DNA from 2 places in the Variovorax sp. GW458-11-26-14-LB1 genome. Region 2 is predicted to be linked to the other one. Evidence: predicted binding sites of a transcription regulator. Region 2 holds the regulator's gene; the other holds the start of a gene.
What was found. Region 2 encodes sigma-54, which starts transcription at its own class of promoters, with help from an activator protein. Its sites were predicted from a motif close to TGGCANGNAANCTGCTTT; they were not measured.
Positions count from the first base shown of each region.

Region 1: the regulator sigma-54 is predicted to act here: its motif matches at 2,834-2,851, upstream of AC07YS_RS23630 (pilin).

Region 1 is NZ_JBWKYW010000042.1:38,075-42,383, forward strand. Features, by position in the region: gene AC07YS_RS23625 (pilus assembly protein) at 1-1,486, shown strand, start outside; gene AC07YS_RS23630 (pilin) at 2,246-2,776, opposite strand; gene AC07YS_RS23635 (3',5'-cyclic-nucleotide phosphodiesterase) at 2,979-3,782, opposite strand; gene AC07YS_RS23640 (CHASE2 domain-containing protein) at 3,812-4,309, opposite strand, start outside.
Region 2 is NZ_JBWKYW010000028.1:17,991-22,299, forward strand. Features, by position in the region: gene AC07YS_RS18730 (phospholipase D family protein) at 1-1,193, opposite strand, end outside; gene rpoN (RNA polymerase factor sigma-54) at 1,204-2,799, opposite strand; gene lptB (LPS export ABC transporter ATP-binding protein) at 2,817-3,611, opposite strand; gene lptA (lipopolysaccharide transport periplasmic protein LptA) at 3,608-4,309, opposite strand, start outside.

The DNA of each region.
Region 1 (4,309 bases), on a different contig from region 2:
TCGCACCCACGAGTCCCAAAGCACCAACGCCTCGAACACAAACGTGGCGCCCTTGTATCGCAAGCGCGAGCACGTGCTCGGCGACATCGTGAACGGCGCGCCGGTGCACGTCGGCAAGCCGCCCTTCAGCTACGCAGACGCGGGATACGCCGACTTCGTTGCCGCAAAGGCATCGCGAAAGAACGTCGTCTACGTTGCCGCGAACGATGGCATGCTGCACGCCTTCTCGTCCGAGACCTCGGACGGTGGCACCGAACTCTGGGCTTTCGTTCCCACAGCGGTGATGCCCAATCTGTACAAGCTGGCGGACTCGGCCTACGGGTCCAACCACCAGTACTTCGTGGACGGTGCGCCAGTGATGGCCGACATCAAGGTCGGCACGGCATGGAAGACCATCCTCGTGGGTGGTCTCAATCTTGGCGGCAAGAGCTACTACGCACTCGATATCACCGACCCCCTCAACCCATCCATGCTGTGGGAGTTCACCGACGACAACCTCGGCTACAGCTACGGCAATCCGGTCATCACCAAGAAGGCCGACGGCACCTGGGTGGTGGTATTCGCATCCGGGTACAACAACACGTCCGGCGACGGAAGGGGCCATCTGTTCGTACTGAACGCCAACACCGGTGCGAAGCTGCAGGACATTTCGACCGACGTCGGCAGCGCCAGCGCTCCCAGCGGCCTGGCAAAGATCAACGCCTGGATCGACGATGCGGCGAACAACACCAGCAAGCGCTTTTACGGTGGCGACATGCTGGGCAACCTGTGGCGCTTCGACATCGATGGCCTCGTCGAGCCGCATCGCGCAGCCCTCAAGCTCGCCACCTTCCGGGTCGGCACTACACCGCAGCCGATCTCGACGAAACCCGAAACCGTGGAGATCTCGGGGAAACCCGTGATCATCGTAGGAACCGGGCGCTATTTGGGCCAGAACGACATTACGGACTCCACACAGCAAAGCGTTTACGCGGTGAAGGATCCATTGACGAACAACGGCTGGGGTGACGTGCGAGCGGATACGACGAATTTCGTGCGACAAACCTTCACGCTCGCTGGGACGGAGGCCGAGGCACGGACCGCATCGGTCTCCAACAATGCGGTCAACTTCTCAACGAAGGCAGGATGGTGGATCGACTTGCCACACAGCAGAGAGCGCATCGCGACCAACCTGGGCCTGCAACTCAACACCCTCGCGATTGCGACCGCCATTCCCAATGGCGATGCTTGCGCCTCGGGAGGCTCATCGTGGCGCTATTACCTCAACGCGGCCAATGGCGGCGTGGTGACCACCAACCCGTCGGGGACCCTGTGGAGCGACAACTCGCTGATCGTAGGGATGAGTTGGGTGAAGGACAGCAACGGCAACATCCGAATCATCTATCAGCGGAGCAACGGAGATCTGGGCTCCGAAGTTCCTCCGGTCCCACCTTCGTCGGGAGGGGGAGTCGCGCATCGGACTTCGTGGCGAGAGTTGGTGAACTAGATGCCGTATCTGATCCGCCCTACCAAAGCGTAGATTGACCCCTGCGAAGGCCCGATAGCCGGGTGTTGAAGCCAGCCAAAGGCGCCCGCTGAACTTCATCGGGCGTTTTCAATTTCACGGTAGGTACGGTCTCTGCGCGACCCAGTGCGGCGAGAGCACCTCGCGAACGAGCTCGATCACGGTGTATTCGCGCGCATCACATTAGCGGCCACACAACCCCAGGGCGGCCCAGAACTCGATGGCGGCAAGCTCTTACCCCGGAAGAAGCTCTTGCGAGAGCACAAAGGCTTTTTGCGATACGTGCTCAGTCCTTCTTCAGTACATCCGATCACCACCTCGAACAGTCGGGCATTCGCGTTGACTTCGAGAGGCTGCACCTCGGGGAAGTCGACCTTCTGCTCGGTGAGTCGATGGCATGGAAGAGGAAGAGGAAGAGGATTGCTTGACCGATACGGGCATGGGCAGCCGAGAGGATGCCGAATACCAGTTCTGGTAGCCATGCCAATACGGTCGAGCGGCTCCGGATACCGTAGCGCTATTGGACCGGCCTTAGCTGCGTTCGCTTTCTTGATTGAAAAACCAAGAGTCTGCGCGTCTCGCACTTGACTGCATTGGCCGGCCTTCCTTCAGGGAAAAAGTGTCAGTCCACCAAGACTGGGACACGAGGATTAAAAAGCAAAAAGCCGCCTGAAGGCGGCTTGATGCAGGTGCCCAAAATTTTCATCGGGCGCACTTGGCCGCCTAAGCGGCTTCAGTTGCTTAGGATTCCGAGCAGGTCTTAGGACGAACGGAGGCGTTCAGGTTGGAGGTGCAGCGCCATTCGGCGTTCGCAGCGGTGTACGTGAAGGTAATGGTCTGGCCCTTCAGCTTGTCGTTAACGCCCGTGTTCTTGAACGTTGCCACAAGAGCGCAGGAGGTAGCTGCGGTCGGGGTAGCCACGATGGTGTCGACGTACTGACCGGACAGCGTGAAGTTGTTGGACGTGTGCAGAGCGCCGGCAGGGATAGCGGGCGTCCCAGCGGGAACGCCGCCAGGACCGGCGGGGACAGCAGGAGTTGCGTCGTTGGTGCCGCAGGCCTGCTGCAAACCATTGCTGCCAGCGAGTTCCATAAGCGGAGTCTTCAGGCCGGCAAGCAGGTTCATTGCTTCGGTGGTCTGAGCGCGAGCCGTGTAGTTTTGGTACTGCGGCAGAGCCACTGCAGCCAAGATGCCGATGATCGCCACAACGATCATCAATTCGATCAGGGTGAAACCCTTTTGCACATTGCGTGCGATAGAACGACGGTTCATTCGATTAACTCCAGGTTGGTTTGTAAAGCCCGGGAACCAGCCCGGAGCGAGGTAACTTTCGCAGCATCCGTGCCACCCGGGTTCCCCACCCTGCAGCCCTCGTTCGGGCCGTCTTTGGTCACAAGATGGTTACATGATGTGACACAACTCGCACTCAGATGCCAATTGTGTCGACAAATTTGTCATGCCCGACCGCTTCCGGTCAGAAGGTCAGCACCCCATCCGCCTTGAGCCAGCGGATGTCCCGCTGCGCCAAGCCCGCCACCTCGCGCCCCGCCAGCATCTCGATCTGGCTCATGATTTCTTCGGTCTCCGCCGGCTTGGTGTGGGTGATGTAGATCGGGTATTGCTTGCCCGGATCGATCTGCGCCAGCTCGTGCGCCAGGGCCACCGGCGACAGGTGAAGGCTGCGTTCGGCCAAGGCTTCTTCGCGGGAGCTGAAGGCGGTCTCGATGACGAGCATCGCCACGTCGATCGCGTTGACGCGCTCCCAGAACGGCGGGTTGCGCTCGGTATCGCCGCTGAAGACCCAGTGAGCGCCGCCTTCAGCCCGGCGGATGGCGAAACCGCAGGCCGGCACGGTGTGGACGGCCGGCAGCACCTCGATCAGCTTGGGGGCGTCGCTGCCCAGTTCGAGGCGTTGCCCGACCGTGATCTCGTGAAAGCTCACGAACGGCGATTCGGGGCTGGGAATGCGTTCGAAATTCGGCCAGATGACGTTGTTGAACACATGCGCGCGCAGCGCGTCGATGGTGGCTGCCAGGGCGTGCACGCGCAGCGGCCGGGTGCGGCGGCTGCCGACGGCGTCGAGCATCAGGGGCAGGGCGGCGATGTGATCGAGGTGCGAGTGGGTGAGCACCACGTCGTCGATGGCGGCCATCTCGTCGAGGGTGAGGTCGCCGACGCCCGTGCCGGCGTCCACGAGCAGGTCCGCATCGACCAGGAACGAGGTGGTACGGCAGTCCTTGGCGATGGCTCCCGAGCAACCCAGCACGCGAACCTGCATTGTGGAAGACCCCTTGTATGCGTCTGTCGTCATTTGGTGTCGAACCGGGTGGCGCCGTCCCAGTCCGGGTCCTGCGGGCGAAGCGCCATCGAGGCTAAACGCTGGGCGTAGAGCTGGTAAAGGACTTTTTTCGCATCCGCGGCGAGCAGGGGAGCCAGCAAGTTCCGGCCCAGCGCCCAATCCTGGCGGCGGTAGGCGGCGAGCACCTGGCTCCAGCGGTCGAGTTGCTGCCGTGTGTCCTGCGCCTCGGCTGTGGCTTCCGGCGCGAGCGGGGTGTAGATGGCGACGGCCTGGGCCTTGCCCTTGACGCGCACGCTGTCGAGTTCCTGCCAGACGAACCCGGGCGCCGCCTCGCGGGTGGCGCCGCTGGCCACGATCTCGACCCCGTAGTGTCCGCTCAGGCCCTCCAGCCGGGACGCGAGATTGACCGCGTCGCCGACCACGGTATAGCTGCGGCGCGCGGTCGAACCCATGTCGCCGACGCTCATGAGGCCGCTGTTCAAACCGATGCCCGCGCTGATCTCGGG
Region 2 (4,309 bases):
CCCAGCGCCAGCATGTCGGCGCGGTAGCGGCGGTAGGCGGTGTGCACGAGCGGCTCGTCGGTGGCGGCGAGCGAGTTGGTGACCACGCTGATCTTCACGTTGCGCCCGCGGATCTCGCGCATCACCTCCAGCCCCGACGCGCCCGGGATCAGGTAGGGCGAGACCAGCGTCACCTCGCTGCGCGCGCGGCGCATCTGCTCGACCACGTTGTAGCGCACGCTGTCCACGTCGAGCAGCGGCACGCCGCCGTACGACGCAGTCTTGCCGATCACGCGGTCGGGTGAATCGGCATACGCCTCGGCGGTGGTCCAGATCAGGCCGAGCTTGCCGGCGTCGAGGTCGTCGGCCACCGGGCTGTAGCCGAGCAGGTCGTTGGGCGCGGGTTTGGGCGGCGGCGGCGTGGTGTCGGGGCCGGTGGCGGCGTCGAAGCGGCGCTGCAGTTCCTCGCGCGGCAGGTCGGTGTGCACGACCGCGCCGATCGGGCGCACGTGCGGGCTGTTCCAGTACTGGTCGAACAGCACGCCCAGGCGCGGGATCAGCGCGCCCGTGACGAAGGTGTCGAGGTCGATGAAGTTCGGGCCAGTGGTGCGGCGGAAGTACTGGTTGCCGATGTTGCGCCCGCCCGCCACGGCCATCGCGCCGTCGGCGATGAAGAGCTTGTTGTGCATGCGGCGGTTGACGCGGCTGAAGTCGAACAGCGATGCGGTGAAGCGCTTGAGCAGGCTGCCACGCCCGGCCGGGAACGGGTTGAACAGGCGCAGCTCCACGTTCGGCGTGGCGGCCAGGCCGAGCAGCAGCTCGTCTTCGCCGGACGTGTACAGGTCGTCCATCAACAGGCGCACGCGCACGCCGCGCTGGGCCGCATCGCGCAGGGTGCGCAACAGGTAGCGGCCGGTCTCGTCGTTCTCGATCTGGTAGTACTGCACGTCGAGCGTGCGCTGCGCGCGGCGCGCCAGCTGCAGCCGCGTGTCGAAGGCGAAGTCGCCGCCGGGCATCAGGCGAAAGCCGCTGAGGTCGGGGTCGGGCTGCGAGGCCAGCGCGATCTTGCCGAGCGCGGTGTCGGCCGAGACGGCCATCGCTTTGGTAGGCGGACGCGGCGCCTCGTCGGGCAAGGTGGCACAACCGGCGAACAGCGATGCAGCCACGAGGGCGACCACCCAATGCCCCCAGCGCGACAGCAGGCGACGGGTCATCGTGGGCTTTCTACAGAGCCTTGCGCAGGTTGGCCGGTGCGATGCGCAAGGCTTCGCGGTACTTGGCGACGGTGCGGCGCGCGCACTCGATGCCCTGCTCTTTCAGCATCTCGGAAATCTGGCTGTCGGACAGCGGCTTCTTGATGCTCTCGGAACTCACGAACTGCTTGATCAGCGCGCGCACCGCGGTGCTCGACGCATTGCCACCGGTCTCGGTGCCCAACGCCGAGCCGAAGAAGTACTTCAGCTCGACCGTGCCGAAGGGCGTGGCCATGTACTTGGCGGTGGTCACGCGCGAGATGGTCGACTCGTGCAGGCCCAGCTCGTCGGCGATCTCGCGCAGCACCAGCGGGCGCATCGCCAGCTCGCCGTGCACGAAGTAGCTCTTCTGGCGCTCGACGATGGCGTTGCTCACGCGCAGGATGGTGTCGAAGCGCTGCTGGATGTTCTTGATGAACCAGCGCGCCTCCTGCAGCCGCTGCGACAGCGCCTGGCTGCCCTCGCCCTTGTGCGACTTGAGCGCGCCGGCGTAGATGTCGTGCACGCGCAGGCGCGGCATGACCTCGGGGTTGAGCATGACGCGGAACTTCACGTTGGTGCCGCGCCCGGTCTTGGTGACGATCACGTCGGGGATGACGATGTTGCGTTCGACGTCGACAAAGCGGCGGCCCGGCTTGGGCTCCAGGCGCGCAATGATCTGCAGCGCCGAGCGCACCAGCTCTTCGTTGGTGCGCGTGAGCGTGGCCAGGCGCTTGAAGTCGCGCCGCGCGAGCAGCTCCATGGGCTGCTTGCAGATCGCGATGGCGGTCTTGCGGATGAGCGCTTCGGCCTCGGTCTCGTCTTCGCTGGCGAGCGCCTTCAGCTGGATGCTCAGGCATTCGCCGAGGTCGCGCGCGCCGACGCCCACCGGCTCCAGGCTCTGCAGCAGGCCCAGCGCCACCTGGAAGTGGTGCACGAGGTCGTCGAACTGGTCGTTGTCGTCGCCCGCCAGGCCCGAAGCCAGCGCGGGCAGCGAGTCTTCGAGGTAGCCGTCGTCGTTGAGCGACTCGATCAGGAAGCGCAGCGCGGCGCAGTCGTTTTCATTGAGCCGCAGGCTCAGCGCCTGGCGGTGCAGGAAGGACTGCAGCGATTCCTGGCTGCGCGCGAGTTCGGTGGCATCGGCCCGCTCGTCGTCGCCCAGGTTGTTCTGGCGCGCGGGCGCATCGCTGCCCCACTCGCTGTCGTCGGGCGCCATGTCGACGGTGCCGTCGCCTTCCCAGTCGGGCTCACGCTCGGCGATCTCGGCGGCGGGGCCGTCGGTGTCGGGGGTCGAGGTGGTGGTGTCGCTGGACGTGGAGGAAGTGCTGGCGGCGGACGGCGTGAACTCGGCCTCGGCCTCGCCCTCGCCCGCGTCGTCGCGCGGCACCGGCGCGTCGGCCGTGTCCAGCCCGAACTCCTCGCGCGCCGCTTCTTCCGCGGTGCGTTCGAGGAACGGGTTCTCGTCCAGCATCTGCTCCACTTCCTGGCTCAGTTCGAGCGTGGAGAGCTGGAGCAGGCGAATGGACTGCTGCAGCTGTGGCGTCAGCGCCAGATGCTGCGAGACGCGAAGGGACAGCCCTTGCTTCATGGAGACGCGACCCTCCCTTACATGCGGAAGTGCTCGCCCAGGTACACCCTGCGTACCTCGGCGTTGTCGACGATCTCCGAGGGTGTGCCTTGTGCCAGCACGTGCCCGTCGCTGATGATGAACGCGTGATCGCAGATGCCCAGCGTCTCACGCACGTTGTGGTCGGTGATGAGCACGCCGATGCCGCGCTCTTTCAGGAAGCTGATGATCCGCTGGATCTCGATCACCGCGATCGGGTCGATGCCGGCGAAGGGCTCGTCCAGCAGGATGAAGCGCGGCTGCGTGGCCAGCGCGCGCGCGATCTCGACGCGGCGGCGCTCGCCGCCCGACAGCGCGAGCGCGGGCGAATCGCGCAGGTGGTCCACGCGCAGGTCGGCCAGCAGGTCGGCCAGGCGCTCTTCGGTGTGCTGCTTGGTCAGCGGCATCATGCGGCCGTTGGCGTCGGGCTCGCGCTGCAGCTCGAGCACGGCACGCACGTTTTCCTCGACCGTGAGCTTGCGGAAGATCGAGGCCTCCTGCGGCAGGTAGCTCAGGCCCATGCGCGCGCGGCGGTGAATGGGCATGTGGGCGATGGGCTCGCCGTCGATGGTGATCTCGCCGGCGTCGGCGCGCACCAGCCCGACGATCATGTAGAACGAGGTGGTCTTGCCCGCGCCGTTGGGGCCGAGCAGTCCGACGACCTCGCCCTTTTGCACATCGAGCGAGACGTCTTTCACGACCGTGCGGCTGCCGTAGCTCTTCTTGAGGCCGCGCGCCACGAGGCGGCTGCCCGGAATGCCGTCGGCGGTCTGGGTTCCTGCGGTTTCGATCACTTGCGCCCTTCCCCTTCGGTGCCGCCCAGCGTGGTGCTCGGGCGCAGCCCGGCGCCGGGCGCGGGGGTGGGTGCCGGGGCCGCGGGCTTCTTGCCGCCCGCTGCCGGTGCGGAGCCGGGCGCCGCCGGGGCTGGCGTGGCCTTCGGCGTGAGGATGGCCTTCACGCGGCCGCCGCCGCCCGCCGAGACGCCGGCGTTCGGCGGCACGAGGGAACCGTTGACGGTGTAGGTGTCGTTGCTCTGGTCGTAGACGATCAGCGCGCCGCTGCTCTCGTCGTTGGCCGTGGCGCCGATCAGCCGGCGCATGACGGCACGGCGGATGAACTTGACGTTGTCGGCGCGGCTGTCGTACTCGATGACTTCCGACTCGCCCTCGATCCACTCGTCGCCGGCGTTGCGCTTCTGCTTGTAGTAAGCCAGCTTGCCGGGCGCCGCCGTGACCACGCCGTACTGGTAGCCCTCGGCGTCCTGGCGCACGTCCAGCCGCGCGCCGCGGATGATGATCGTGCCCTTCGTGACCAGCACGTTGCCGGTGAACACGCTGGTCTGTTTCAGGTCGTCGTAGCGCATCGAGTCGGACTCGATGTTCATCGGCTTGGTGCGGTCGGCGGTTTCGGCCAGGGCGCCCGAGGCGGCACCGGCCAGCAACAGCGCACCGAAAGCCAGGCGGCCGAGGCGACGAAGGGTGGGGAATGTGGG